3 regions of the Paenibacillus sp. 11B genome follow, and region 1 is predicted to be linked to each of the others. Evidence: riboswitches for the same ligand, from Rfam matches in the RefSeq annotation. Region 1 holds a riboswitch; each other region holds the start of a gene.
The links. Region 1 has a riboswitch for cyclic di-AMP ahead of Q0V21_RS25615 (C40 family peptidase). Riboswitches for the same ligand answer to the same signal wherever they lie in the genome.
Positions count from the first base shown of each region.

Region 2: linked by a shared signal. The riboswitch ahead of Q0V21_RS13775 (C40 family peptidase) and the one ahead of Q0V21_RS25615 (C40 family peptidase) in region 1 are both predicted to bind cyclic di-AMP.
Region 3: linked by a shared signal. The riboswitch ahead of Q0V21_RS15505 (HAD family hydrolase) and the one ahead of Q0V21_RS25615 (C40 family peptidase) in region 1 are both predicted to bind cyclic di-AMP.

Region 1 covers NZ_JAUKNS010000006.1:307,537-318,154, forward strand. The annotation lists gene Q0V21_RS25595 (transglycosylase domain-containing protein) at 1-2,060, shown strand, start outside; gene Q0V21_RS25600 (YwhD family protein) at 2,199-2,702, opposite strand; gene Q0V21_RS25605 (M1 family metallopeptidase) at 2,803-4,794, shown strand; gene Q0V21_RS25610 (hypothetical protein) at 4,805-5,647, shown strand; cyclic di-AMP (ydaO/yuaA leader) riboswitch at 5,899-6,036, shown strand; gene Q0V21_RS25615 (C40 family peptidase) at 6,040-6,510, shown strand; gene Q0V21_RS25620 (ATP-dependent DNA ligase) at 6,884-7,123, shown strand; gene Q0V21_RS25625 (hypothetical protein) at 7,479-7,817, shown strand; gene Q0V21_RS25630 (hypothetical protein) at 7,950-8,828, opposite strand; gene Q0V21_RS25635 (GNAT family N-acetyltransferase) at 9,700-10,194, shown strand; gene Q0V21_RS25640 (c-type cytochrome) at 10,344-10,618, shown strand, end outside.
Region 2 covers NZ_JAUKNS010000002.1:1,203,700-1,214,317, forward strand. The annotation lists gene Q0V21_RS13730 (S-layer homology domain-containing protein) at 1-2,319, opposite strand, end outside; gene Q0V21_RS13735 (ferritin family protein) at 3,058-3,570, shown strand; partial or broken gene Q0V21_RS33005 (aldo/keto reductase) at 3,775-3,974, opposite strand; partial or broken gene Q0V21_RS13740 (type I methionyl aminopeptidase) at 4,193-4,382, opposite strand; partial or broken gene Q0V21_RS33010 (IS30 family transposase) at 4,927-5,613, shown strand; gene Q0V21_RS13755 (L-threonine 3-dehydrogenase) at 5,701-6,660, opposite strand; gene Q0V21_RS13760 (glycine C-acetyltransferase) at 6,698-7,888, opposite strand; gene Q0V21_RS13765 (winged helix-turn-helix transcriptional regulator) at 8,015-8,314, shown strand; tRNA gene Q0V21_RS13770 (tRNA-Leu) at 8,847-8,930, opposite strand; cyclic di-AMP (ydaO/yuaA leader) riboswitch at 9,237-9,368, shown strand; gene Q0V21_RS13775 (C40 family peptidase) at 9,374-9,838, shown strand; gene Q0V21_RS13780 (carboxymuconolactone decarboxylase family protein) at 9,935-10,264, opposite strand; gene Q0V21_RS13785 (hypothetical protein) at 10,381-10,599, opposite strand.
Region 3 covers NZ_JAUKNS010000003.1:102,108-112,725, forward strand. The annotation lists gene Q0V21_RS15485 (zinc ribbon domain-containing protein) at 32-277, opposite strand; gene Q0V21_RS15490 (organic hydroperoxide resistance protein) at 484-903, opposite strand; gene Q0V21_RS15495 (Nramp family divalent metal transporter) at 1,361-2,656, shown strand; gene Q0V21_RS15500 (HAD family hydrolase) at 2,822-3,505, opposite strand; gene Q0V21_RS15505 (HAD family hydrolase) at 3,667-4,065, opposite strand; cyclic di-AMP (ydaO/yuaA leader) riboswitch at 4,183-4,358, opposite strand; gene Q0V21_RS15510 (glutathione peroxidase) at 4,726-5,202, shown strand; tRNA gene Q0V21_RS15515 (tRNA-Leu) at 5,352-5,434, opposite strand; gene Q0V21_RS15520 (urease accessory protein UreF) at 5,856-6,557, shown strand; gene Q0V21_RS15525 (hypothetical protein) at 6,832-7,035, shown strand; gene Q0V21_RS15530 (nitrogen regulation protein NR(II)) at 7,063-7,716, shown strand; gene urtE (urea ABC transporter ATP-binding subunit UrtE) at 7,743-8,438, opposite strand; gene urtD (urea ABC transporter ATP-binding protein UrtD) at 8,416-9,225, opposite strand; gene urtC (urea ABC transporter permease subunit UrtC) at 9,188-10,279, opposite strand; gene urtB (urea ABC transporter permease subunit UrtB) at 10,301-10,618, opposite strand, start outside.

The DNA.
Region 1 (10,618 bases):
AGACCCGCAAACGCGGGTTCCGCATATGGAAAGTCATCAAAAGTCTGACTCTGCTCGCTATTCTCGGCCTAATCGCCCTGACAGCAGGATTAGTCTACCTATACGCCACTAGTCTGCCGCTGGCTGACTCGGATCGCAATTCCAGACTGCTGGACAGCCAGGGCGAAGTCATTGCCACTTTCTCGGCGGGAGGCAAAGACTCGGTGCCTGTACAGTTAGGAGATATTTCACCTGACTTAGTCAACGCCACACTTGCAGTTGAGGACCGCAAATTCTATGATCATGTCGGCTTCGACATCCGAGGAATGGGACGGGCTGTACTCGTAAACCTGGAGCATATGCAGATGTCTCAGGGCGCAAGTACACTGACCCAGCAGCTCGCGCGCAACTTGTATTTGTCCCATGAAAAGACGTGGACCCGTAAAGCCAAGGAAGCCATGTACACGGCACAATTGGAGATGAAATACACCAAAGATGAAATTCTGCAGATGTACCTGAATGAAATCTATTACGGTCATGGTGCCTACGGAATCGAAGCGGCTTCGCGGATGTATTTTGGCAAATCGGCCAAACAGTTGACACTCTCCGAAAGTGCCATGCTTGCAGGAATTCCAAAGGGTCCGACGTACTATTCTCCATATAATCATATGAAGAACGCCAAGGATCGGCAGAAGGTTGTACTAAATGCCATGGCTGACATCGGCAAAATTACGCAAGCGGAAGCTGATAAGGCTTATGAGGAAATGCTCTCGTTCAAGCCGGAAAGTGAACGTAAAACCGTGGAAAGCGCCCCCTATTTCCGCGATTATATCCGGAATCTGGCCGTCAAGGAGCTGGGAATCAGCGAAGCGATGCTGGATCATGGAGGATTGAATATATACACCACGCTTGATCTGCGTGTGCAAAAAGCGGCGGAAGACGCCGTAGCCAAAGGCATGGATGCCAAAAGCGAGCTGGAAACCGCTCTGGTATCGATCGATCCCCGTACCGGATACATCAAAGCGATGGTGGGCGGCAAAAATTACCGCACCAATCAGATTAACCATGTACTGGCGACTACACGCCAGCCAGGATCTGCTTTTAAACCGATTATGTATCTGGCTGCCCTGGAATCCAAACAGCTCACCAGTGCTTCCATGTTTAAAAGCGAGCCAACCCTGTTTCATTATGACAATGATCGCAAAACCTATAAACCCGGCAATTTCGGGGATAAGTATTTAGGCGAGATTGATCTGAGACAGGCCATCGCCGCTTCGGACAACATCTACGCGGTAAATACGATTATGCAGATCGGACCTGAACAAGTGGTGAAGATGGCCAAGAATCTAGGGATTACGAGTAATATGAGCCCGGTACCCTCCCTTGCACTCGGAACCTCACCGGTTAGTCCTCTGGAGATGGCTTCCGCATTCTCCGCTATTGCCGCAGGTGGACAGCGAACACCTCCTGTAGCCATTCTGCAAGTGACGGACGCCGCAGGACGAGTAATCTATGAAACACCTCAGACCAAGGCTGAGAGGGTCGTTGAACCCGCTGCTGCTTATGTATTAACACGGTTGATGGAGAGTGTGTTCGAAAATGGCGGAACAGGCAATCGGGTATCTGCAACCATTAAACGGCCTGTCGCTGGCAAAACGGGGACAACGAATACGGATGCCTGGTTAGTTGGCTTTACCCCAGAGCTCTCCACAGCTGTCTGGGTCGGTTACGATCAGGGCAAAGCCATCTCCACATCCGACGGGCGTCGTGCGGCACCTATGTTTGCCCAGTTCACGGAACAGGCTCTTGCCAGTGTTCCACCGAAGATCTTCACCGTACCGGATAACGTCGTCAGTGTATATATCGATCCCGAATCCGGCAAACTGGCGGGCAATGGCTGCGCCGAGAAACGGCTGGAAGTTTTTATTGATGGCACAGAGCCGACTGAGGTCTGTCGCAGCGCTTCAGACGATTCGGGTTCAGAGGATGATAAAAACAGTCGCGAAGTGCAGAATCAGCAGGGAATACAGGAAGAGAAGCATTCATGGTGGAAGGATTTCAAACGCTGGTGGGTGGAATGACCAAAGTGACGTAAATACGTAATGACGCAATTACGTCACTCCAAAATTTCCAGTTTCAGCACAAAAGCAAAAGCCCCGAACCGATCATCTCGGTCACGGGGCTTTTGCTTCTTTTTTTGAACGGCTTTTTCACATTAATTAGGCAAGCGCTTCTTTCAATTCATCTGGAGAAGCGTTCCACCATTCTTCGTTATGCGTAATCAGCAGTTTTTTGAGTGCTGCGCGATCCTCCGGTCCAAGATCATCCAGCATGAACCGGCGCTTCATAGCATAATCCATACGATTCACATGTTCGGCCAGCAGTTTCCATCCACGACGCGCTTCTGTATCAATCCACATCTCACACGCGGTTGCTCCACCATAGAGCTGCCCCTGTTCGTTACGGTCCACAGCTACCCATACCAGCCATACCTGGCGTCCATTGGGTACGTCCTCACGATTGGTGGAGAATTTGATGTTGCGCTCTACCTTACTCTTCGCATGCATTGCACCAATATCGATCTTAGCTTCTCCGTTATCAATAATAACTGGAGACAGGTTGTTCAGATCAATAGAGCCTGCACCGAAGCCTTTGTGTTTGCTCTTTGCACTAACGATATTCAAGGCAATCTGTTTTTTGCCGTTTTGCTCGTTTTGGTCCATTTTATAGCCTCCAAGGGTTGATACAAATATTTTAACTAATAATCGCCCCAATGCAAACATATACATGCTGTAGATGCTTGTCAACGGGAGGTATTTAACGATGATTCCACGACGCGCCAAGAGCTGGCTCACCGCAATTATAGCCCTGTGTGTAATTGCCGGGGGGATATGGCTTGGTCTGGGTACCACACGCTCCATTCATTCTGACTTGCCTGCGCTCGCCCCGGAATCGGGCAAGCCTACGGCACCCGTCAAAACCCAAACATCTCCGGAAAGTATACAGACACCTACCGCTGAAGTGTTCAGCAACCGCGTAGTGGAATATCACATGGATGTGAAGCTGGTAGACGGAAATGTATTACAAGGGACTCAGACGATAACCTGGACACATCCAGGCAAGAAAACCGTCAGTGAGCTTTATTTTCACATGTATCCCAACGCCTTCTCTTCTGCCGACACCACCTTTATGAAAGAATCCGGGGGAAAGCTTCGCGGCGATGTTATGCCCACGGACGGTTATGGTTCCATGCATATTACAGAAATGAAAACAGAGGACGGGCTTTCCCTCCTGCATCGGATGCAATATGTGCAGCCGGATGACGGAAATATGAAAGATACTACCCTAATTAAGGTACGGCTGCCCAAACCTGTTAAAGCCGGTGAAAGCATCACGCTTCACACCCGATTCGAGGTCAAGCTGCCGAAAATTTTTGCCCGCATGGGAACAGCAGATAACTTTGTTATGGCAGGCCAATGGTTTCCTAAACTTAGCGTATATGAGCCAGTAGGCACACGTGGTCGAACGTCCGAAGGCTGGAATTTGCATCAGTATCATGGCAATTCAGAGTTTTATGCAGATTTCGGTATCTATAGTGTACGTATTCGGGTACCGGAAACATACAAGGTGGCTGCTACAGGATTCCCAACCCAGCAAGCTGTGGTGAAGAACGGCGAAAAAATCTATCAGTTCTATGCCGATGATGTACATGATTTTGCCTGGTCAGCCTCACCTGATTTTGTTTATGCGGAAGAGCCCTTCTCTGCTCCTAATGTGCCTGGCGTTCGAATCAAGCTGTACCTCGACCCTGCTCATGAGGATCTGAAGGAACGTTATTTCTATGCAGCCAAAGCAGCACTATCCAATTATAGCAAATGGTTTGGCCCTTATCCGTATTCTACACTGTCCATCGTTGTCCCGCCCAAATCGGGGAATGGTGCAGGGGGAATGGAATACCCTACTTTGGTCACTGCCTTCGGTGCGGATGATTCCGCTCCTGGTTACGATCTGGAACGCACGGTTGTGCACGAGATTGGACATCAGTATTTTTACGGCATGGTCGCCAGTAATGAATTTGAAGAGGCTTGGCTGGACGAAGGATTCACCTCCTATGCGGAAGACAAACTGATGGAACAGGAATACGGACTTATCCCGAATCTGCCCGTACAATCAGGTCTCATTACTTCCCCAGCTCCACTGACACAAGACTCCTGGAAGTTTGATTCCCAGAATCATTATGCAGCCAACGTATACACAAGAGGCAAGCTTGTATTACTCGGGATCGAGCAGCAGGTTGGTGCTAAAACGATGGAGCGCATTCTCTCGACCTATGTGAAGAAATACCGCTTCAAACACCCTACTTCTTCTGATTTTCAAAAGGTCGTGGAACAAGTGACCCGCACGTCCTGGTCGGATTATTTTGAACAATACGTGTACGGAGACGGCATGGCTGACTTTGCAGTGGAGAAGATTAAGGTCACTCCCGTCCTGAAAGACGGTCAAACCTTGTACGAGTCGTCGGTTACAGTGCAGAAAAAAGGCAGTGAATATACGAAGGTGCCTGTTCGAATTATGTTCGAGGATGGGAAAACCATGACGAAAGAATGGGATGGTAGCAAGGAGCGCATTACCTACAAATTGACCTACACTTCCCCGGTTTCCTGGGCGATGACTGATCCGCTATACACGATCGTGCTGGAGAACCATCATATGAACAATTTTCTGAAAGCCGGACTGGATGAGCCAACCAAATCCCGCTGGAGTATGAGCGCAACCAAACTTATAGAAGCTATATTCGGAAGTCTGTCATGGTGAGGTGGATACAGTGAAAGCGAAAATACGTGAAGGCTGGTTTCTCGTCCGTCAGCATATGTTCATTGCGGCACTCTTATTTCTCTATCAATTAATATGGGGATACTTTCTTTATCGGATGGTACAGTCAGCTGTAGTCCCGCTTCTCCTGCGTTATCCTGAACCTGATGCCGGGGAGCTAAGTACGATTCTATTCAAAATGGAGAGCCAGCTTGGTCTGTCAACAAACCCGGAGGTCCATCGCTATTTATGGATTCTAGGGGCTATGCTGCTGCTGCGGATGCTAATTAGCCCACTCATTCAGGCAGGGCTGCTCTACTCACTCCAGCATTTTAATCATTCGGAAGAGCGCGTTCCATTCATTCGCGGCATCAAAAATTTGTGGAAACCGATGCTGTTACTTCACACGATTCGAACCGTATTGCTGCTGCTGCCGGCTTATTGGCTTGCACCGAAGCTCTATTCCATCTTTATGGATGGCTTTCATTCCCTCCAACTGCTCTTGCCGGGTATTCCCTATGTTGCTGGTTGGATTGTATACGGGTGGGTAATACATCATGCCCTTCTCTACATGCAGTTTGGGGTCTCGGCTCCTGACGGGGAAGGCGGAGCCCGTGGTACGTTCCAGGCCTTATGGATTGCTCTGCGCCAAATCATCACTCTGATCGGTATTGCGACCCTGCTGGGCGGTCTTCATCTGCTGGTCTTTGTTGCCTTTACCTCAGCTTCATGGTTAGTAACAGGCTTAACCGGCCTTATACTACAACAAACGTACCCACTTGCCCGGTGCTTGCTGAGTCTGTGGAAAATATGCGCCCATTTCCGGTTATGGCAGTCCAACTCGGTCAAGGAATAAATTGAACGATCAAAATTGTTACTATCTCTATGTAAAGTTAAGTTCATCAAATGCCGTTAAACAAGCAAACCTCGACCTTTCCCCGTCAAAGGTCGAGGTTTTTTTTGCTAATTTTGTTGCTAAACGTTGCCAAAGTGATATACCTCTGTTACAATAATCGCAGTGAGTTTTTAGTAACAACTTTGTAATCTTTACCTTCATATTTGTAACTACTTAAAATTTAATCGTCATTTCTTGATTTCGCAGGTGCACAACTAGCATAGCCAAATTCCTAGCACCTGGGAAGCGGGGGAACCAGTTATGGGTGAATTGATCTTGCAACAGAGGGATCATAGGGGACCTTCAACCGAATCCTTAAGCTAACCTCGCAGGCATTGGAAGGGGTATATCTTTTGTTTAAGAAGAAATTAACCGCAGCTGTACTTAGCCTCACATTCGCATTATCGCTTGGAGCAGGCAGCGCATTCGCAGATTCAAAAATGGACCAAGTCATTGATTCAGCAATGGGAACTACATACAAAAGCGGAGGAACAACGCTTAACGGCTTTGACTGCTCTGGGTTTACAAGTTATGTATTCGACAAGCTGGGCATTGATCTGGCGCGCCAATCAAGTTCACAATTCGACATGGGCGATTCAGTATCCCGTATGGAAATGAGACCAGGTGATCTGGTATTCTTCAATACAACGGGCAAAGGGGTCTCGCACGTAGGAATCTTTGTAGGAGATGGAAAGTTTGCACACTCCTCTTCTTCCAAAGGAGTTACAATCAGCGCATTAAGTGAAAGCTATTGGGCTAACCGCTATGTTGGCGCTAAACGCATTATGAGCACGGACGCATATGAGACATTGGCCATCGACTAGGGACAAGCGGAGCAACGTCATGCTGTAACAATAACACTACTGTAACGAAGCATAATAGAACCGTCTGGTACATTCTCCGCAGGAATGTATCCGGCGGTTTTTTTGTGCTTCGTTTCATCAAAAGTATTTTGGGATAAGCTATCTAACCTAACTTTACTTTTTTCAGGGCTATTTTGCATTGCTTCGTCCGTGCTCTTATAATGTTTTTACCCATCCCACTATAATATAAACGAAATTACCGGAACTTTTGTTTCACGTATCTACATAAAAGTGTACAAAAAGAATATGTACATAATTCTCAGTTATACCAGTGAACCCATATACCTCTGGAATGCCGATTATGATATGTTCATTATGGAGAGGTGTAGCATATATGTTAAATCAACCAATCAAACCTATGCTGCTGTATCCGTTGCAGCCTAATCAAATAAAAAGATGGAAGTATAATAGTTTGAAATGGGATGGCTTTAGAATACTGATCCACTATGAGAATGGTAAAGTTCGTGCATTTTCAAGGCACGGTTACGGAAATTACATCAAGGTTTCCGGAATTGTTAGATATAAAGCTTCCCGTAAAATCAGCGATCCTGGATGGAGAGTGCATAGCATTTGATTTAACCCAGCCCAAGGATCAGCCACCGAAATACTGGTGGGATGATGCTATGGTAAGATTTAATACTAAAACTGAGTCAGGGGTTAAAAGAATTGTGACCACTAGTGGACCGAGTTCACGATCTATTATGCAACTTAAGCACAATTGCTGCTGTACTCTATGTTACAGTAAAGTAATATTCTTGAGGAGGTCTTTTTCTTTTGCATACTGAACACCTGGACATCATAAACAACGGCTAAATAGGAAATACGAACCAATCCTTTTGATTACTTTTATGCTATAATATGGTCAAAAATTAAAAGGAGTTGTATTTATCTCTAACCGGAAAATTATATTTGTTCTGCTTGCTTTACTTTTGTTTTTGTACGGCTGCACGAGCAAATCAGTTAGCGAAAAGCGTTTAGTTGCAAAGTCAGATAATTGGGTAGTTACAATTGATCTTGTACCAAATGAAGATAAGTACGAAGAAATTCCTTCCATACAATATATTGGAGAAGATCCTGTTGATGAAGAGGTAGAAGTTAATATTCTACATCCAAACAACAGTGCAACTAAAAACACAGTTAGTACTACAATTTCTCCAAATGAAGTGATTCAACTACCTACAAGGAGCAGTGTGGATGATTGGAAAGATGTTAAAAGTGTGAAGATAGTTTGGGGAGGAGAGGAAGAGGAAATTCCTGTAACTGAATGAGCACTATCTTAACACAATGGAAGAAGAGAAACAGCTTGAAAACGCTTATAGCCCTTAGCTTCCTCGGAAGCAATAAGGGCTATAAGCGTTTATTTTCTTATTTTTTTTCTTAAACTACACTAATCTACCCGATTAGTAGTTTTTGTTTGTCCAGTTCCAACGAGCACCAACTTCATCAGACGGATCATAATTTGATGAAGGACTTATTGTGATTGTTGGCACACCCGAGAAACCAAGCTCTCCATTTGCCAAATAAGTCCTATGGAAGTATTTCCCAACGGCAGAGCTTGAGTCAGGGGCGCTGTTATTACTATGTGCCTTACCCGCTTTTACTTGGCCAGAACCTTTGTGTCCGTCAACTGTGTAGTAGCCACAGTCTTGGCTCCACCAACTACCAATTAGGTTAATAGCCCAACCCACTCCAGCTCCTGGATTGTATGTGTTGTATCCTGACCAAATAGTACCGCCATTTGTTCTTCTCGATGGGCAACCTGGGTATGCAGTTGGGCGGTCTTGGTATCCTCTCGCTTGATAAGAGTACTTAGCTGTTTCCGGATACGGATCGAAATCATCGGTCCAAGCAATCCCGAATTTCTCTTCGGATGTGAAATTTGGTCTGTAGCTCCAATCCCAATTGTATGAAAAGATAAAATCAACATAACCTGATGGAGCTTTAACTTGACTCACTACCAAGCTATGGGTCCAGTTAGGTAAAGACATGAGGCTAAAATCCTCGGCAACCCCTTCTTCACTCTCGGTTAGTTGGCCAAGAGCGTTTTTGTGAGCTGTAAAGATCGCTTTTTCCTCATAAAGATATTCCTTTTGATACAGTTCTAATGTATCGATTACTTCTTGAGTGTATCCTGCGTTTTTCAGATAAGTATTGATCTCTTGCTCGTTTATTCCATTTAATTCAATGACTTGATCCTCCGCGGCTGCAGATCCAGCTAAAACACTTGTGAATAAGCTTAAAATTAACAGTAAGGTTGTAAATCTTTTTTTCTTTACCATTCAACTATACATCCCTTCTCTATAAAATAGTATAAAACCAAGGATATAATACTATTTAATCCCATTTATGTATATGGGTATAAGGTCATTTAGGAAAATGGTTTATTTCTTTATTTACATAGATTTACGGGAACGTAACCCGATTTCGCTAAAGCCTTTTCAATCTTTCCATATGGTACAATGAAAGAAAATGGGTGAGGAAGTAATGATGAATAAAAGCAAAAATGTATGGTACGTAATATGGACTCACTCGGACGTATTGTTATTCCTATTGAGATGAAACGTTCACTTGACGTGGAAATCGGTAATTCTCTTGAGTATTTTATTGATGAATCGGATCGTAGAATCTTACTGGGAAATATAGGGCAATGGAATGTTTCTTCTGTTCAGCTGGTGATCATTTAACATATTTCAAAAATTAGTCAGTAGCCACAACAGAGTCTGGTGAAGAAAGAAAGTATACCCGCAGCAAAGACATGATCCTGGAATTGATTCATGTCATGGAAAAGTATCTGCTGAAACTCAAAAAAGGTGGGCAGATCTGCTTGGTGTTAATAAGTTGCAAAATAAAAATGTTTCACTAAGAACGGTAAACTTCCTTCTCCGAAGTTCGAAGAATTTTGTACACCTATTTCTGTACATTAAAAAAGCCAAAGATATCCTTGATCCATAAGCAAAAGGATATGTTTGAGTATTTTTGTACAGATAACTCTATGTAGATACTAATTATTTTTTTCAATAACGAGGACTTGCCAAATGAACGCCTCTTTTGTAGAGTGAAAACAAGCATAGATATGGAATGACATATCTATGCTATTGGTTAAATTAAAATCATTATAGCTTGTTCACAATGAGAGGAGCGTGCAGTTGTATGGATGAAGCCCCTGTGACGTTTCACGTTGTGCCCATGCAAGAAGAACATGCGGAGCTCATCTGTGATTGGCAGTATGATCCGCCTTATAATATTTATAGCTGGCTGCCCTGGGAGCAGATGAAAGCACTCGAAGTGGAATTCGGAGATCCCCAGCTTCGGAAGGAACAATATGCAGTGGTGTTGGGAGAGGATCATCAAATTTGGGGTTTCGCTCAATACTTCCCACTTGAAGGTGTCACTCGCATTGGGCTTGGTATGCACCCCGAACGCTGTGGTCATGGTCAGGGAACAGCTTTTGTCTCGGCCATTGTGAAGGAAGCCCTTCGCCGGAACCCGGCAAACGAAATTGATCTGGAAGTCCTGACCTGGAATGAACGGGCCATTCGTGTCTATCTCAAGGCAGGATTTGTTACGCAGGATACATACGAACGACAGACACCGAGCGGTTTGAAACCTTTTTACTGCATGGTCTATGAAGGTCCACGCGATTAAATAGGGCTTCAAATCATCGAAAAAGTCCCCGGTTATGTGATTAGTTCAAAAAATTACCACAAAATGCTATGATGTAACTACAGGTTCCGTTATAATGATATGGATAGTTTCAGGTTAGATGATCTTTCATTCTGGAGGGGACATAAGGGATGCACAAATGGATCATGAGCGGGGTATTTTTTGCAGCGTGCGCTTTAGCTATTGTACTAATGTTTACGCTTCCAGGGAAAGAGGAAGTTGCAGAAGAAGCGAAACCGACGATGCCGCAAGTTACCATGGATGCAGGACAGGCCGAGACACTGGTCAAAGCCAACTGTATTACCTGTCACGGTGATCAGCTTCAAGGGGGCATGGGCCCTAGTCTGCAGAAGATTGGCAGCCAGGACGATGTGGAGAAGATTTATACGACCATTGTCAAAGGCAA
Region 2 (10,618 bases), on a different contig from region 1:
GCCATTGTATTTAATGGCTGGATCGTCATTATTGATCAGTGCATAACGAATGCCCGTTGTATCACTGACTTTAATTACAAGAGTCTGCGGATCACCAGCGCTGAAAGTAACGCTTAAGTCTGTCGTTCCTACAGGCAATTGGGTGAGGTATTCTTTCTTGATGTTCAAATTGTCATCGACCACCTTGTAGTCGTCTTCACTGAGCATTACTCCGTCATTTTCAATGCCAGTTAATGTGTTTCCGTTCAATGACAGTGTAACAGCAATGTCCTTCTGTTGTTCGATTGCCTTGTCAAAGTCGGCAAAAGCCGGACTAATGGTGCTGTTCTGCCCTCCAGTCGCAATTTCCGTTGTTACTCTAATCGCATCCAGCAGCATATATTGGCCCGATCCTTTGACTACCTTCAAAGTATGCAAACCGTTATCCAATCCGGCCGCACTATACAGCACCTGTTGGGCCTCTCGCTCACCACTCGTATTAGCGCTAACCGTTTCAGGCGTTCCATTATCGAGTGTGACTATCATTTCTCCCAGCCCTTGATCTTTCTCCGTCAGCAGGTCAATGCCTGTTCCAGTAAAGGTATATTCAAAAGAATCACCGTCTCTTTCCGTAAAATGTACATCATCTTTGTAATCCCCAAAACCTCTGCCGGTGTTTGGACTCCATGAACCCGTATATTGAATATGGTTGTCATCATCATTAATGTAAACCACATCGGTCACGGCAGCAGCATCCATGGCAGCAGCATCTGCTGCAATTTTATTTTCTGCATTCGCGGCAGGATCAGATCCAGCGTCTAGGTCAGATCCTTGCTGCGTATTTATATTCGCTGGACCAGTGTTCGAGGAATCCGTAATATCGATGCTCAGATCCTGTTTGCCATCGATTTGCTCCTTGCCTCCGTTACGCTTCCAATCCCCACTATAGCGCATGCCCGTATCATCATCATTAACGGCCGATGTGCCGCTCAGTGCGGTTACTTTAAGCATTCGGGAGGCATGGGGTTCCAGCACGCCGCCACTGAATTCCGTATTAAAAGTTCCCAATTCGGAATGACTCCAAAGGTCACGAACTGAAGCTGGACCTTCCAGTCCAAGATCACTCCATTTCACTTTTACTTCGGCACTCCGATTGCCCAGATTGAACAGAGCTACGCTGTACGTACCATCTCCGTTATTGGCATACCAAACCTGCTGCTTGGTATCTATGGATACCGGATGGCCTGGACGTCCGGCCTGATTGACCGCGATAACTTCGTCATTAGTGAGTAATTGAAGTCCATAGCTGTCCAATCGTGTCAAGTCATTTCCGGTATAGAGGGGCGCTGAAGAGATGGACCAGAACGTCATGGCAGTCTGGCGCTCGTCCTTGGTCAGACCATCCATGGAGCCATTCCCGATATTCAGGGAGTCGAAATCATTCCAACCCCCTGGCCCTGCATCACGCCACCAGATGGCCGCTATGGGGAATAAGCGTGAAATACTCGACCATTCAGTCAACCCCTTACTGCTATCGTAGGCTTCAATATCCCAATCGATCCGCCAGCCATTTGCATACTTTTTCCAGACGTCCACGTAGTTGTGGTCAAGCGCCCAGGAAAGCTCAAACCAGATGTTATTTCTATCCAGTGCCTTGGACCATGCCTCCACATCACCGCGTGCATCCCGGCTCAGGTTATTGATGCCTGACCCTGGAGTCACACTGTCGAATTTGACAAAGTTGATGCCCCACTCACCAAGAAGATCCGCGATGGAGTCAATGTACTTCTGTGAGCAAGGGTTCGAAAAATCAATTTTGTAAGTGTATGAATCCCAAGCATCCATTACAACGAGCGGCTTTACCGCAATATCCTGCATACGACATGCTCCGCCCGTACCATAAACCTCAAGATTTTTATTATAAGCAGTGATTGATAACCCCGGAATCAGATAGATTCCGATCTTCTGTCCGTTATTATGGACATAATCAATGACCTCCTGAAATCCGTTCGGATAAAGAACAGAACTCGGGATCGGACGGCCGTATTCATCCTCGTCACCGTTCCAGCCAGCATCAATATTAATGTATTCATATCCATGAGCTTGCAGCTTCTCGCGCATGGCATCCGATTGCTTCTTAATGCTCTCGGCCGATGTCCAGTTACCCGCCCCGTCATATACCTGCATGCTGTAACTGCTCCAGCCCATATACGGCTTCTGGGCCAGACTTTTATCTGCTGCTTGTGCCACATTGCCTGTCGTTCCCATCATTCCGAACTGCACTGCTGCAATCATGAATACCATAAAACACATTGCCATCCTTTTTCCGATTCGTTTCAAATTATCCCTACCCCCTCTGAATTTGGTCGTTCAAATCCTTGTTGATAGCGCTTCCATACGAGAAGAGAATAGTGGATGAGGGATCCCTGGAATAGGTACAATTCGGTATTTTACGTACAATTAACCTGAAAAACAGGGGCAAATCGTCGCAGAACAAACACATTTCCATTACTGGATAAATAAACAAATAAAAAAGGTTCCTAATGGCATTAATGCCACTCTAGGAACCTTTTTCGTGTTACATATGATGCGGTCGAGAGGACTCGAACCTCCACGGGGGTTAGCCCACACGGACCTGAATCGTGCACGCGATTGAGAACCAAGCGGAAAACAAATTAAGGATGAGGAACATAAAACCCGCGAAAATCCTTGTAGGATCAAGGTTTTCGCGGGTTTTTCTGTCTTTTCCAAGCGCCGTAAGTCTGAGACATTCGTGAATACAGATATACGGGTGCTTTGCGGTTCGGCAATGCCGTATGAATTACCTGTATTTTATCGGGCAATTCAACGGTGTAAATATATAATCTCTACAACGCTCTAGTCTTAGAGTTACAACTTAAATCTTTTTTCACCGTTATTTGTGATACGGTTCTCCGCGCTGTCTGTAACGGCAAATTTTTGAAAACAACTCATCTGCCTTTTCAACAAACTCCCCATAACTTAGCATAAGCATAATTCCTGAATGAAGCCCATAAAGTATATAAACATTCGATAGGATATTCGGGGGGGGGAGCCACGTTGAGTTATACAGTACCGGGAGGTCAACCACAGGGAAAACCTATCTTTATCACAAGTAAAATCAGAGAAGCGATGATCGCTGAATTAACTGCACAGTATGATTATACGCAACATATCGCAAATTCCAGCATGGAAGAAGTCAATGCCGTTTGGAGAGCAATCTTGTTGGATGAAAAAAGACATTACGGAATGTTTCTAACTCTGTTGCGCAAATACGACCCCGTACAATATGAAGCTTATGTCTACTTTCAAAACACTCATTTTGCCCGTAAAGATCCAATGCAAATTTATAAACCCGATTATGATAAACAATTGATATTAAATAATGTCAGAGATGATATCAAAGGTGAATTAGAAACAGCTGTACTTTATGATGAATATGCAGCTGAAATTTCTTACCCCGATGTTAAGAATACATTCGCTCAAATCAGCCGTGATGAGAAATACCATGTTGAACATTTAACAAAGCTCTTGATAAGTTTGGATCCTGATCCTTACAACGGTCTGAGATAAATCTGCACTTTATTATAAGGTTTTAGCTACAACGATTTGTAATCCAGAATAACTTGCCGTTACTTGTGGTACGGTTCAGTGTATCACCACAAAAGCGAAAGAACTCTCATGAGACATAGCATGAAGAGTTCTTTTCATAGAATTGACCATATAAGTAATTAGGCTTTGCATGATTAGCAGATGCATGCCTTACTTGCGTCAAATTTATATAAATGGATGTGGAATATACAGTTCTTCTAAACGGGTAATTTCTTCAGAAGTCAATTTAACCGACAACGACGAAACCGCATCTTCCATATGTCTGATCTTCGTCGAACCCATAATCGGCGCGGGACCTCTTCTTTTTGTAGCAACCATGCAAGTGCAATTTGCGCACGCGAAATTCCCATGTTAGCAGCAATTTGTTGGAGAAAAGTATTGCGTCAACTGACCTGCTTATTGTCCGAGTCACTCGGCGTTTCCGAAATTGTTGCGCGGTTCACCTGAGATGAATTGTTCGTACTGGATATGATCGCGTCCAAGTGAGCACCTCATCAGATCTATGGACACGCTGTTCCCGAACCTGCTGTGCCAAATTCGAAAAAAAGAAGTCGATCATTTCATTGGTCGACATCTAATTTTTCTATTGCTCGGTCAAAATTTGTGGACCTTCAGCCGTAATGGCGATCGTATGCTCGTATTGGGCGGCGAGCTTATTGTCCATCGTCCGGATCGATTGTCATGAAGTAGGTGCCTCCGGTGATCATGGGCTCAATCGTGAATACCATATCTCGCTTGATAAGGAGACCTTTTCCAGGCTTACCGACATGCATTTAACTTGGTTTCTCGAAAGTAAGAAGCTACCAAAGTTTTAGACAAATTGTGCACTAACTCATATACCTATAAAAAAACACCGATGTCGGTACAGATTCCGTTAGGCACGAAGAACAACCCATGCCAACGGCGCTGTTCGGATCATCATGTTCGCCTCTAGCAAAAGCTACCCCTTCAATATGATAGACCCTCGGTTCTTCCGAAAAATAATTCCTGTATTTGAATACAACTCGAGGTCAGCATTTCCGTCAAATCGCGGACAACTAACATCGTCTATTGCTGGACAGAATCGATTGGCTTTAACCATTAGCTTCTTGATATGCCTTCTTAGCCAAATTTTTCGCAGTTGCTTCTCCATTCCCAGAAGTATACGAAATTATTTGTCATAGGTATTTGGTATCATTTTATGATAAAACAATCCTTATTATCGTATAAACTTTGCTTTTATTCATTGGACTCCACCTCTAAAATTTATGGATTAAGTAATATAAAGGTAGAACATTCATGGAATGATCAGGGGAAACCAATATTCCCCTGATCATGCGACGAAAAGCCTCTGTTCCCGCGGGCCATTGGACGCCAGAACTGGCCCACATGATCGAAGAGAAGTTTCAGGCCACCTGGTCACCCGAACAGATTGTGGGACGGTTGCGTCAGGAAAACAACCGATGGTATGCTTTAAAATGATCTACCGATGGCTGTATGCTGGCTTATTGGTGATCGGAACTCTAGCGGTTCTCCGGCACAAAGGTAAGCATCAGAAGCCCGCAGAAACACGCGGTAAGTTTGCTGTGTGTGGGGAAGCCGATTGCCCAACGTCCGAAAGAAGCACGTTCTCGCGATACATTTGGCCACTGGGAACTGGATACTATGGTCTCAAGCCGAGGGAAAGCAAGGGCTGCGCAGCCGTACGGGGTTGTCGATGGAAATTGCCTTTGGTGTAGCAGCCTTCCATTACCCTGTGAAAGCGTTCTGAACAGCTACCTCAGTGTGGGAAGGAGTTTGCCTGTTATGCCAATCTGGAAGCCACACCTGTTTTACAGGTGTATTTTGCAGCCCCTATTCCTCCTGGCAACAGGCTCAAATGAGAATGCCAATGGTCTTTTGCGAGAATTCTTTCCTAAAGGCACGGATTTCGCTCAAATGACAGACGAAGCTTTATGACGTGTTCTTGATCTGATAAGCCACAGACCACGGAAATGTCTGGGCTGGAGGATGAAAAAAGAAGCTGCAACAAAAGGTCCGGGTAACGCCAAACCTCTTGATGCAGCTTCTTTTGTATTTCTACTCGCTTTGCACCGCGAATTCATAATAACTTTAAGCCTTGCGAAGCATTTGTCTCTCGCTTAGCTGTGAAAGCATATCCTTCGTCATGGCCTTCAGGTCGTAGCGGGCATGAAATCCCCATTCTGTCTTCGCTGCCGTCGCATCAATGGAATGCGGCCAGCTATCGGCAATCGCCTGTCTCTTCGGATCAACGTCATAATCGAGGATAAAGCCGGGAAACTCATCCCGAATCGCTGCAGCGATTGCCTCCGGATCCACGCTCATTGCGGTGACATTAAATGAATTTCGGTGCATCAACCGGGAAGAATCCGCTTCCATCAATTCAATGATAGCGTTCAGGGCATCCGGCATATACATCATGTCCATGTTTGAGTCCTTGGCGATATAAGATGTATACCGGCCAGCCGTCACGGCTGCGTAATAAATTTCCACCGCGTAATCCGTCGTTCCTCCGCCGGGAGGCGTCATATAAGATATCAAACCCGGGAATCGCAGCCCCCTGGTATCCAGGCCGTATTTGTGAAAATAATAATCACAAAGCAGTTCGCCGGACACTTTATTCACGCCGTACATCGTATTGGGCCTCTGGATCGTATCCTGCGGGGTATTGTCTTTCGGAGTCGAAGGACCAAAAGATCCAATGGAGCTTGGAGTGAAAAATTGGCAGCCGAGCTCCCTGGATACTTCAAGTGCATTCATCAATCCGCCCATATTCAAATTCCAGGCAAGCAGCGGTTTCTCCTCTGCGGTAGCCGACAGCAGCGCAGCCAAATGGATGACGGTATCAACTTCGTACCGCTTGGCGATTTCGAACATCGCCTTATCATTCGTCACGTCCAGCAGCTCGAATGGCCCGGATCGGGTAATTTCGTGGGCTGATGACCTGAGATCCGTAGCAACGACGTGATCCGCACCATAAATTTCACGTAATTTAACAACTAACTCAGAACCGATTTGGCCCAGTGCTCCCGTCACCAAAATCTTGTTCATAAGACATTCCTCCCGAAATATACTCCCACAAATGCAGCTAAATCAGCTTCATTTCCTTGCCAACTTTCTCATAAACGGAGATCACCTTGTCGAGCATCTCCTTGGTATGGGCAGCTGTCGGCATGTTGCGTATTCTTCCGGTTCCTTTCGGAACCGTCGGAAACACGATTGCCTTGGCGTAAACACCTTCTTCATAGAGCCGTTTGCTGAACTGTTGGGTGGTTACTTCATCGCCAATGATACAAGGTGTGATCGGCGTTTCGCTTTGGCCTACATCATATCCAAGTCGGCTCAAGCCGTTTTTCAAATCATTGCCGTTCTCCCACAGCTTCTCGATCAGCTCTTTGTCATTCATCAAAATGTCGACAGAAGCGCTGCAAGAAGCGATTGCAGCCGGAGGTAGCGATGTCGAAAACAGAAACGGACGGCTTCTCAGCTTCAACCATTCGATCAGTTGTTTTTTACCCGCCACATAACCGCCGACAACGCCGATCGCCTTGGAAAGAGTACCAATTTGAAAGTCAATGCGGTCGGACAATCCAAAATGCTTCACGGTTCCCGCACCTGCTCCGAGAACGCCCGAACCGTGGGCATCATCCACATAAGTAATCAGATCGAATTCTTCTGCTATTTTCACGATTTCGGGCAGCTTTGCTATATCACCATCCATGGAGAAAACCCCGTCAGTGATGACCATAATTTTATGGTACTGACCGGATTCCTTGGCATCTTTCGCCTGCTGTCTTAAATCATTCATATCCGAATGCTTAAAGCGAATCACCTTAGCTCTCGACAGGCGGCAGCCATCAATAATCGAAGCATGGTTCAGCTCATCGGATAAAATCGCATCATGCTGGTCCATTACCGCGGATATAGCAGCCATATTGCAGTTAAATCCCGATTGATACACGATAACGGCTTCCGTTTTTTTGAAACGGGCCAGTTTTTCTTCAAGCTCAATATGAAGATCCATCGTACCATTGATTGTTCTCACAGCCCCTGCGCCTGCCCCGTATGTCTGCGACGCCTTAACTGAAGCATCAATCAGGCGGTAATCTGTTGCCAGTCCCAAATAGTTATTGGAAGACAAATTGATTAGGGACTTTCCGTCGATACGAATAACAGGACCATTTGCACCCTGCAGCGTATCGATGACGTTATATAGACCTTTAGTCTTTAGATCTTCGATGTTCGAACTTAAAAATTGGTCCAATGCTTGACTTGACATTCCATTCCCTCCTCGATATACGTATGTCCTCGTACAGGAGACATAGTATTCCTCCAAAAAACCCTGTTATAAAAGGAATTAAACTAATTTCAATGTATCATCTTTTTTATTCTTTGTACACATGTGGTGGACAAAAAAATAAAAATATCCGCAAAAAAACATAGCGATTGCTTCCCCCATTCCCGGAAGCAATCGCTACTAAATCTTTGCTTATATCTCTTGCTGTCATTAACCCTTCAGCTTCGTGAGTTAGAAAAAGACGGTTTAGTCTCTAGAACGATATATCCTGTAGTTCCACCTAAAATAGAGTATCAGCTAACTGATATTGGGCATTCAATGAAGGATATTATTCTTGCGATGTATGATTGGGGGCTTGATTATCAAAAGATGCAAGCAAAGAAAACTCCATTTAGCAAAGAGGTATAGTGATGTGAAATGTCTCCTGACAGTTGTCCGGACGACGCCTATTCCATGGGTAGCCAATCTACGATAATGCTTCAACTTGTAGAAGGGTCATCTTACGAGGAGGTGTTCTAAGGCACGCTCTAGTTCATCTTTATTTCTAACCCGGCCCGTATATCAGGCCGGGTGTCGTTTTTTGTACTTAAACAACTTTATTATCAGAGAACATGTCGGGCTTAGAACTGCTGCTGCGGCTGTTGGAGGAACAGCAGAAAAACAGGCAGCTCTACAAATCGTCCTACTCTGATGACTACAGGGATCAGATTTACGTACACAAGCTGGGCCAGGGGATCAAACCGGGATACATTACGCATTCAGGAATGGCTTGGTCACAGCCATTTTTTCGACTAACGAAACATCTATGCCCACTTGGAATACATATCCAAGATATCATCAGCGCAGGTGATGAGCGGAAGCCTGAATATCCTGACAAATATAAAAAAGGCTCTGATCTGCATAAAAACGCAGAACAGAAACCTATTGATGATGAGTATGATGCGGTCGAGAGGACTCGAACCTCCACGGGGGTTAGCCCACACGGACCTGAACCGTGCGCGTCTGCCAATTCCGCCACGACCGCGTATATCATATCTCCGAGAAATTATATCGCGGCGACAAGAAATAATATATCATGTGCAGGTAATTAGTGTCAACAAAAAAAATATAATTTCCCACTTCAATGTATGTAATATAACCAATACATTGTCCAATTTCTCTCCAGTTGAAACAGTAGTTACTTTTTTGTCATCGATTAGAATCCAACATTCGAGTTTTTTCAACATAAAAAGTCAGAATTCCGTTAACATTGAGGTGCTAAGAAAACATTAAAACAGGTTTGACATTTTCGCATTTATGCAATATAGTTTCAAAAGGTTACAAAAACTTAATTATTCATTTGCCGAGTTTCATGTTTGAAAACGGGGGAACCATTTTGGGTGAATTATTCTTATACATAGGAAATATAGGGAACCTTCTACCGAACCCTTAGCTAACTCCGTAGGCATCGAAGGGAGAACACAAATTTTGAAAAAGCTTATCATCTCCATTTTTGGAGCAGCAGTACTATTTACATCCGGGGCAACAAGCACTGAAGCAAGCAGTATTAACACCGTGGTAAACAACATGACAGGCATACCTTACAAATGGGGTGGCACTACGCTCGCCGGGTTTGATTGCTCGGGATTTATGAGATATATTTTCAACAAATACAGCATTGAATTGCCACGTACTTCGCAGCAGCAAGCCAAGGCTGGCACGCCGGTATCCAAAGCTAATCTGCGTACAGGTGACCTGGTGTTCTTTAATACGATGGGTAATGGCATTTCACATACAGGTGTATATATCGGTGGCGGACAGTTCGCTCACGCTTCAAGCAGCAAGGGTGTAAGCATCACTCAATTATCCAATCCTTACTTCAACGATCGTTACGTAACAGCACGCCGGGTAACAGGACAATATATGTATAACAAAATGTTGGGCAAAATATAAGTTGAACACGAAAAGGCTTCGGTTATAACCGGAGCCTTTTCTTTGTCTGCCCTATTTCTACAGAAAGCTGGACAAAATGATTCTGCAATACATAGGTTAATGTAAAGCCTTCTGTACTCTCATTGCACCCTGAGACAACGCATGGCCTCCGCCTACGGCTCCAGCCACAGCCACCGTCTCCATAATCTCCTGATCGGTCGCTCCTTTGGCACGTGCCTCTTCCACATGGTAGAACGTACATACCTCATTATTGGCAAACAATCCAATGCCCAGGGCAATCAGCTGTTTGGTCTTGGCTTCAATCGCTCCTGCCTGAAAACATTCTCCAGTGAACTCATGATAAGACTTCACCACTGCAGGCAGCACGTCGCTTAATTCACCCATCTGATCTTTATAGGCATGAACCTTATCATTCATCAGTGTCATGGTTACCGCACATCCTCTCGGCTGATATGTTACAAACTCTCACTGTACCTATCTTCTCTCCCGAGAGGTGCAATTATGCCAAAACATCCATGGTAAATGAACCTAAAACGCATGTCCTATTCTTCGAGCAGGCTCTTGCGTGGTTCGCTGAACAACTGGTACTGATAATTCCGGTCAAGCTTGACCACACGACGATTCTGACGGCGAATGAGTACCTGCTCCCCGTCCCAGGCTACGACAATGCCTGTCACATCATTGGACTGAATCTCGTCCCGAATCACCCTTACTTTTTCACCCGATAAACGCAGTACATCCAATTCTGCATCACTGATCATATTCCCGACGCCTACTTTC
Region 3 (10,618 bases), on a different contig from region 1:
AAATTTTAGTTCGATGTCAACTCACGCACATTTACCCGCCAAATAGAATATCAAGAATGGTACCCACCTGACCCTGTTTTTTCCCTTTCAACACATCCGGATCGAATACTTCAACATATCCACAGGAAGAACAGGCGACGAAGAGATAATGATTGTGCTGAATATCGAACATTTTGCTAAGTCCAGCTCCTGACATGGACACTTCCTTAATATTGCAGTCCGTCCCCCTGCATTTGGTACATACAAATCGTCGTTCTATCATCTCTTCAATACTCAATATTGTTCCCCCCTCATTCGAATGTATGACATCAAGCAAGAGTAGATTATGTAAAATAGTACGCTGTCCACCATGCAATCTCCTGCATTCCAACGGGATTATACAATACAAAACCCTGCCGATGGCCAGCAGGGTCTTGTAATCGAACGTCAGGTATCCAAAGATACCCTGCTCTATATGTTCCCTCTACTCCTAGGAGTCAGGTCTTAAACTACATTAAGTACCACATCAATATTGCCGCGTGTTGCTTTGGAGTAAGGACAGAAATCATGTGCCTTGCGCGCCAGATCTTCGGCTTGACTGTGATCCACACCAGGCATGCTCACATCCAAACGTACCGACAGCTGGAAACCGTCATCCGCAGGGTCTTTGCCAATGGATACATTGCTGGTTACCACCACATTCTCCAACTTCACGCCTGCTTTGCGCGCCACATTGGCGAGGGCACTCTCATAACATGCACCGTATCCAGCTGCAAAGAGCTGTTCAGGGTTGGTACCTTCACCACCAGGGCCTCCAAGCTCTTTTGGCATTTTCAGATCATGCTTGAGCACACCATCCGAAGAAGCCACCGAACCTGTACGTCCACCTTTAACTGTCGCTGTTGCTGTATATAAAGCTTCCATTAAAAATCTCTCCTTCACCTTCAAATTTTTTAATGCCTACTATTCAATTTAAACTTCTGGCTTATTTTGAAACGCATGTTGTTCCTTATTCAGCTTTTACATCTTTATTATTTTCATGCACGTGAGATGCACATTGGTTATTTATTAAGGGTTGGGTAATATACTAAGGCACAACTCCTTCTCCGGTAAATCTTGTCCTTCTACACAAAAGTTGCACTAGACAAAAATAATTGAAGGAGTACAATGTAAGTATCAACATAAACGTTTAGACATATCGAAAGTAGTTTAATTACGTTTTTTGATTTTGATTTCATTTTGATTTCAATGTTCAAATTTAATCAAAGGAATGACATCGTTCCTCTTCATATAGAATATCAATACTTCAAAGTCGGGTGATTATATTATGAGTAAAAAAAATCCGTTCAACGCTCCTTCCAATGAACCATTGGCTGCGGGTATGGCCCCCTCTCTCGGGGAAGCCCATAGCTCCATGAAGGTGCCTCAGAACGCTGCTTGGTGGAAAAAGTTCCTAGCTTTTGTTGGACCGGGTTACCTGGTTGCCGTTGGATATATGGATCCCGGGAACTGGGCAACTGATATTGCAGGTGGTTCACAATTCGGCTACACCCTATTGTCCGTTATTCTGATTTCAAACCTGATGGCTGTTGTGTTACAGTCTCTCGCTGGTAAGCTCGGGATTGTCACAGGACGGGATTTGGCGCAAGCCTGCCGCGAACGATTCAGCATGCCTGTCGTGATGGTGTTATGGATATTGTGTGAGCTTGCAATTGCAGCCACCGACCTTGCCGAGGTTATTGGTTCAGCCATCGCGCTCAAACTGTTGTTCAACATTCCCATGTTATATGGCGTCATTATTACCGCTGTCGATGTACTGGTCATTCTTTTGCTGCAAAATAAAGGCTTCCGCGCATTGGAATCGCTCGTTATTGTGCTGATGGCTACCATCGCCCTCTGCTTCGGGATTGACCTTTTTCTCGCCAAACCGGATATGGGCGGCGTCATGCACGGCTTTGTACCCAGTGCCGAAATTTTGCAAAATCCAGCCATGCTCTACATCGCCATCGGCATTATTGGCGCAACCGTGATGCCCCATAATCTGTATCTGCATTCTTCTATCGTACAGACCCGTCAGATTGAAAAGACAACTAAGGGTAAAAAAGAAGCGATTCTGTATACCACCATGGATTCAACAATCGCTTTAACACTGGCCCTGTTCATCAATGCAGCCATCCTGATTGTGTCTGCTGCCGTGTTCCATAGTGCAGGCATGACCCAGGTTGCGGAAATTACGGATGCTTACCATCTGCTGACACCTTTGCTGGGAACCACCATCGCCAGCATCCTGTTCGGTGTAGCCCTGCTGGCTTCAGGCCAGAACTCAACACTCACCGGCACACTGTCCGGTCAGATTGTAATGGAAGGCTTCCTGAACATTCGTATTCCGGCGTGGCTTCGTCGGCTGGTAACACGTCTGATTGCAATCATCCCGGCCGTTATCGTAACAGCTATTGCCGGAGAGCACGGAACAGAAGAACTGCTGATTCTGAGCCAGGTTCTGTTGTCGCTGCAGCTCCCCTTTGCCGTTATTCCACTGATCATGTTTACGAGTGACAAAAAAAGCATGGGGGATTTTGCTAACAAGCTGTGGCTCAAAATCATCTCCTGGATCATTGCCGGAGTTATCGTTATCCTGAATGTGTATCTGATCATCCAGACCATTCGGTTGTTCTAGGTTAAAGAAAACTAATCCGTATTTTGTCTAACTCAAAAAGGCTGATCAACTCAAGTAACGTATCCCTTGAGATGATCAGCCTTTTATATTTTTTAGCAGCAGCCTAATCCAACCTGATCCATACCGATTAGAGATCAGCTCTAAATACCGCTTTTAGTTTATTTATCAATTTTGAGTTACCATCAACAAGGGAAGTAGTTCATCCAGTGATTCAACCGTCCAGTCTGGACGGTCTGCATCTGCTAGCTCCGGCTGGAACCTGCCATACCCCTGCAAAATTCGGATCGTGTGCATACCCAGCTTCTTAGCCGGAATAATATCATTATCAATCCGGTCGCCGATCATGACCGCTTCCTCCGGTTTACATCCCGCTTGTTTCAGAGCTACAGCATACAATTCAGGATCAGGCTTGGACACTCCTTCTTCAGCGGAACAGGCCAGCACATCCACGTACTTACGCAAACCATAGCTATCCAGCCGATTTTCCGTCCCCGGGCTCTGATTGGCAATGATGCCAATCTTATAGTGTTGCGACAACGTCTGGAGAACAGCGTCGGCTGACGCGAAGGGGCGTTCAAGCTCTTTGCGGAACTTCAGCTTCTCCTGTATCTGTTCCCGGTGCCGCTCATCGCTGATCAGGGTACGAATAGCCAGTTTCATCGGCCATTGCTCGTAATTTCGGTAGGAGGCGGCAAATAGTTCTCGTACTGTCTGCATCTCCACCTGATAACCAAGCGCACAAGCTTCTCGAACGAACTGACCAATAATATCATCCACCGGCTCCCACTCGTCCACAAGCGTATCCCCCACATCAAAGAACAACCATTGTATTCCACGTACATCCGGCACGCCTATTCCTCCTCGTTAGCCACAGGAAATTCATTTCCCCATTTCCCAAACCATAAAAAAGAAGACCCACCATCATGCATGAGTCTCCTCAATATTCCGTATATTTATGATTTCAATTATAACAGGCAGCTGACACTGGATCAATCACAGGAATAGTACCACTAACCATTAAGCAGAAACCCAACTTCCCCATTCAAGGAATATACGATACGGTCTGCTCCCATTCCCCGATAGATCCCTTTGGGGTGGCTTTGTTCTGTAATGACACACAGGGACTTGGATGTCCAGGAGCGGCAGATCTGCAAATATCGGCAGGTCAGGTTTAGGCTATTTTCAAAAATAAAAACATTGCCTACACTGCCTTGCGGCAAAAACCATTTCTGAGCTGCAGCCGTGTTCATGCGAATGACATGCTCCACACCAATTCTCCGGAGCCTGCGCTCTTCCCCTGCACTGTTGGTCAGAACGGCAAACGGCATTTTTTTGTACATCAGCAATTTGATAAATTTACGTCCTGCTTCATTTGGAGCAGTCACTAAGATCATCTCTTTATCCATCATTCGTTCCTCCCTTGGCGTGAAAAGACAACAAAAAAGAAGCGTGGGGGACCAAGGCCTCCCGGACGCTTCTTCAATAATCCATAGCAAAAAGACACTATGAACCAGCGTACGGCTTGTTGCCTCTCCCTTTAACGCTTACGAGGTTAGCTGACGGATTCGGGCGCGAGAGTCGCCCTATTTCCGGCTGTCACCGGAAAATTCACCCCATGGATGCCTACTGTCCTGGACAGTTCATCCTGTTGGTTCCCCCGTTTCCCACCCATGAATGAATGGAAACTCAGCGATTAAAACATCGTTCCATTATGTTCCTTAATCAGAGCGATATTATCGTTTGTTTCGTTTTTCATGTAAAATTTAATTGAAATTGGAATTACGATATGAATCATACACCCGTGCCATATCGGTGTAAAGTCTGCGCAGATCACCGAATCGACGGATTTTTGCCATTTCACATCAATAATAGCGCTTACAACACATCCATTCTCCACCCATCTCTTCAAAGCTCTCTAATTCTCTCTTTAGCGAAATTCAGGTAGCAAAACATTCACAGTTCATACACGAGAGGTCCAAATAGCGTTAAAAAAACAATATTAATTTTGCAATATTTAATTGCAATCAATATAATAAATGATAGAAGAATATGAAATGGAGGCGATTTTCATGTCAGTCTACGACTACAAAGTAAACACCCTTCGCGGTCAGGAAGTTGAGATGTCCAACTATCGTGACAAAGTACTGCTTATCGTGAATACAGCAAGCCAATGCGGCCTTACACCTCAATTCAAAGGTCTGCAAGAACTCCAGGATAAGTTCAAAGATTCCCCATTTGAAGTTCTTGGTTTTCCAAGCAACCAGTTTGCACAGGAAAAAGGCTCTTCTGATGATATTGCCGAGTTCTGCCAGATGAACTATGGTGTCAGCTTCCCCATGTTTGAGAAGATCGATGTGAATGGTTCAAGCGCTCATCCTCTATTCCAGCATCTAACCAAAGAAGCACCTGGCGTACTCGGCTCCAAAGCCATCAAATGGAACTTCACCAAATTCCTTGTGGATCAGAACGGACGTGTTTTGAAACGGTATGCTCCCAAAACAACACCTGATAAAATTGAAGCAGACATCAAAGAATTGCTTAAATAACAATTCAAGGCCATCCGAACCCTGCAGACAGAATGAGCATGCATTCAGGGAAACGGGTGACCTTTTTTTGTCTGGACTCATCTTTACTGTAAAAAAACATAAAAAAGAAGCTCCCCGTATGGGAAGCTTCTTCTTAATCGTTCTTATGATGCGGTCGAGAGGACTCGAACCTCCACGGGTATACACCCACTACCCCCTCAAGATAGCGTGTCTGCCATTCCACCACGACCGCATGTCGTAAATAATCGGCAACAGAATTGATTATACCCGCTTCAAGTTTAAATGTAAAGCATTTTTAATATTATCATTTTAACTGCGCTTTCCCTTCCAAAAATCGTATAATCTCGTCATTTTCTCCTAAAAAGCACATATGATTAAAATTGATCCCGTTTTTATATCCGAGCAGGCGGATCACTCTACTTCCTTTATAAGGAACAATTACTCCATTCACCTTAAACAAGATAACTTAAATTGTAATATAAATTAACATAATAAAGATTTTTAAATTTAAAACCCAGAAACTATTGACAAAAAGCGGATATTTATGTGAACATATATATCATATAATTCGGATTTACGAACTTAAAACGAACTAAAACAGAGTATAAATGTTATTTTACATTACATTTAACGAACGTAGGAGGCGAAAGATTGTGAACCGTGGGAATAAGCTGCTCGATTACGTCAAACTGCTTGATTCCTCTATCCAGGTCGGAGGGTTCACCCATTCTTTTGGTATGGATACCCATATTACTGAAGGAACCATTCGCAGTGCTGAAGATCTAGAATCATTCATGCGCTGTCAATTGCACCCCAGTATCGTGCGTCTGGAAGGTATGGCGATTAAAGGCATATACACCGCCACAGATCATAATGACGCGTGGCGTACAGCCCTTATCGACAAACTCGTTCATGTCCAGCGCACCCCAGCAAGCCTCAGAGAACATGCCTCTACAATGGGAAAACGATTGATTAAGCTGGCTCGTGCACTCCACCCCTGGATTGATTTTAGCGAGCTTGAACAGACTCTGGCTAAGTATGAATCCGTTGGCTGCCTTTCCACTGTTCACGCCTGGATTAACCACCACCTCGAAATCCCTGTCGAGGAGGCAGTCCTTGGTTATCTGTATTCAGCCATGAGTGCCTGCATAACCGAAGCCTCCAAGGTGATTCCCCTCACTCCCGATACAACCCAGAACCTGTTGGTTCGCCTCGCCGCAGACCTGGAGCATGAATGGCATACCGTCAGCGCCTCCGCTGCGGATGGACTGGTACAACCAGCCTCAATGTCCATGAAAACATTATTCCCCAGCTTCCATATGCTTGGAGCAGGACTTCACGCCTATAGGGCCTGATCTCTACCCCTTCACCCCCATACAACTCACCTCCTCATACAGTAAAACATGAAAAACACGCCGCACCTCATCGCTGGCGTGTTTTTCATGTCATTTATTTTGTCTATTTAACGTAATTACGCCATTTTACATAATAAAATACACTTATTTCCGTCTTTTTTAATTGTTAGATGACGCAAATACGTATATAATAAATTATACAGCTCGCATATCTATATATTCTACATCAAGAATAACCGGCTGAATACTATATTCCACTGAGGGGTGAACCCTTTTGAACAAAAAGAAACCTGTGACTCCTTTCGGATGGGCCATCAAACGAAGACTAACCGAGCTCCAGGTCGACCAAAAGACATTTTGTGAACAGTACGACATCCCGCCATACCGTCTGTCCAATCTCATCCACGGTACACGCAAAGCAACCCGGTTCAGGAACCAGGTCGCCGATATTTTGGAAATTCCAGATGATTTAAGATAAGTTTTCTGCCAAGGAGGAGCTCATTTCATGAGGTACTTAATATCCGATCTGGAGAGATTATCGTTCCAGTCCATGCAACACCAGCTCATCATCGTAGACCATAACTGGATCATCCGCAGCTGCAATACGGCTTGGCAACAAGGACTCGGGCAACTGCTTCCCAAACCGGGCGTATCCAGCCACTCCAGCACCATACCCGAAACATCTTATTACCTTCGTTTAATAGAGGGGTGGACATTACGCGAGGAACAAGCAAAGAATGCGAAGATCGTTCAGGAGTTGAAAAGTATCACTGCACCTTTTAAAGACAGTCATACATATGACATCTTCGTTCAAACGGCCCACAACGAACAACGGTGGTTCCGTCTCGAACTCACCCCATTGATTCAGGCCGACCCATCCCTGCTGTCTGATCTCGCACTGATTGCACACACGGATGTTACCGAACAGAAACAGACAGAACGCCAATTGAAGAAAGCTCTGTCCGAAGTGCGCACGTTGCGCGGACTGCTTCCCATTTGTGCTGTCTGCAAACAGATTAAGGATGAACAGGACAGCTGGAATTCAGTTGAGAGTTATCTGGAGAAGCATACTCATGCTGAATTCACCCATGATATCTGCCCGGATTGCATCCGAAGACTATATCCGAAGTACTCCAACATTCTGGACAAGCACGCCTGAACTCTCCCTACCACCACGAACCTTAGCTACACAGACAGATGGTGCTCAAACTGCGACATATCCAGTTCCTGCGGTGTTCCTTGCAGTGCAATTGCCCCTTTGTCCATTACATAGATATAATCTGCAGCACCGCGTACAAAATCAATACTCTGCTCTACCAGCAAGATGGAGATCTCACCTTTTGCTTTAATTTGCAAAATAACCTGCCGGATATCCTCTACGATGGAAGGCTGGATGCCTTCTGTCGGCTCATCCAGAAGCAGCAGACCAGGCCTTGAAGCCAGCGCGCGGGCAAAGGCCAACTGCTGCTGCTGACCGCCACTCAGATCACCACCCTGCCTTCCATACATTGTGGCAAGCACCGGAAACATGGCCAGCACATCCTCCGGGAACGTCTTCACTCCTGAGCTGCTTGTCTCCAGACCCAGCAACAGATTTTCTTTTACCGTAAGCTGCGGGAAGATTTCTCGTCCCTGTGGCACATATCCAATTCCCGCCCTGGCCCGCCTGGCCGGGTCGTGGGTGGATAGTTCCTGACCTTTCCACTGAACACTTCCCTTCCGCGTTTTAAGAAGACCCATCAATGTTTTCATCAAGGTGGTTTTCCCTACACCATTGCGCCCCATTAGGCATACCACCCGACCCGGCCGGACATCCAGATTTACGCCGCGCAGCACATTGCTTTCCCCATAACCAGATTCAATTCGTTGCAGCGACAGCATGCTCATCCCTCCTTTTGCCCAGATACACTTCAGCCACTCTCGGATCTTCCTGCACTTCCGCCATCGTACCTTCCTTTAGCAGCTTGCCTTCATGCATCACCGTCACTTTGGCTGCAAACTCGCGCACAAACTCCATATCATGCTCCACCACCACAACAGACCGTTCTCGTGCAATCTCCTGCAATAGGCGGCCTGTTTTATGTGTCTCTTCATCCGTCATTCCCGCTGCCGGCTCATCCAGCAGCAATACACGGGGTTCCTGCAGCAGCAGCATGCCAATCTCGAGCCACTGCTTCTCCCCATGGGATAAGGCCCCTGCACGTGCATCCACACGTTCCTTCAAACCAATTTGGTGCGTAATCCGCTCCATCGCAGGACTTATTTTCGAATACCGCTGAATGCCTAGCGCCTGTAAAGGAGAACGACGAGTTTCCGCAGCCAGCGTCAGGTTCTCCTGCACGGTCAGCCCAGCAAAGATCGATGGGGCCTGGAACTTGCGCCCTACCCCTTTCCGAACAATCTGGTGCTCCTTCAGGCGTGTCAGATCCGCACCATCCGCCATCTTCACCGTACCGGACACAGGCTTGGTTTTGCCACAAATGACATCCAGCATTGTCGTTTTCCCCGCACCGTTCGGTCCGATCAGAAAATGCAGATCATGTTCATACAGCTTCAGATTCATGCCTTTGACTGCAACAAAACCGCCAAATGCCACCGTAATTTCCTCAGCAACCAGCACTACCGGAACCTCAGTAGACTTTTGGTTTCTCCTGACTGACTGGAACATGCACAACCTCTCCTCTCCGTTTCAGCAAGCGCACGACATGACGGTACACACCAACAAGTCCATTCGGCATGAACAAGACCACGGTTACAAAGAGCCCTCCAATGACAAACAACCAACCTTCCGGATAAGCTTCACTGATACCCGTTTTGGCCGCGTTCAGCACCACAGCTCCGATCACCGCACCAATCAGCGTCCCCCGACCGCCCAATGCAACCCATAACACCATCTCAATTGAAGGCACGATTCCCATCATCGAAGGCGAGATGATCCCTACCTGGAGCACAAATAACATACCAGCAATTCCTGCCAGCGCTCCGGAAAGGGCAAAGACCAGCGTTTTGAAACCTGCCGGGTCATATCCAAGAAAGCGAACCCGATTCTCCCCATCGCGCGCAGCTTCAAGCACCTGACCGAACCTGCTGTTCACCACCCGGCGACAAAGCAGATAGGCGAGCACCAGTACGACAAGCGTTATATAGTAGAGAGCAATCGTTGTCCCTGCCGAATGTAGGGTAAAACCAAAGATGGCGTTATATCCCGTTATACCATTGGTCCCTCCCGTCCATTCCTGTTTGCCAACGAATAACGTCACTGTAATGAGGACTAGAGCTTGGGTCAGGATTGTAAAATACACACCGGTGATCCGGTTACGGAACGTGAACCACCCCAAGGCAAAGGCCAGTAATGCCGGAAGAGCAATGCCCAGCAATAGCGCCACCGGAAATGACCTAAATGGCTCCCAAAACCACGGCAGACCACTAAGACCACTCCATCCCATAAAGTCCGGAAGTGTTGTACCACTGGCCTGCAGCTTCAGATACATTGCCATGGCGTACCCGCCAAGTCCGAAGAATACGCCATGCCCCAGACTAAGCACCCCTCCATATCCCCAGATTAGATCCAGACCAATCGCCAGAATGGCCAGGGCCAGGAATTTCGCCAACAAACTAAGCCGGAATTCCGTGGAAATAAGCGGAGCCAGACACATCATGATCAGGACAACGGCCCAGATGATCTTCATTTTCAGACTACCCGTCTTGAGAAGTGCAGACATTACATAACCCCCTTTTTCGCATTAATCCAGACTCCGGGTCCGTATGGCAACGAGCCCGCGCGGCTTCCATTGGAGAAAAGCTACAATACAGACAAATACCAACACCTTACCGATGGAGGCGGAGGTATACGTTTCGAATAACGTATTGAACATGCCAATCCCGAGGGCACCACACACGGTCCCTACCAGTTTCCCGACACCGCCCAGCACAACCACCATGAATGCATCCACGATATAATACGTACCCAGTGAAGGGCCAATCGGGCCAATGAGCGTCAAGGCACATCCAGCGATCCCGGCAATGCCCGAACCAATGGCAAAGGTCATGCCATCCACTCG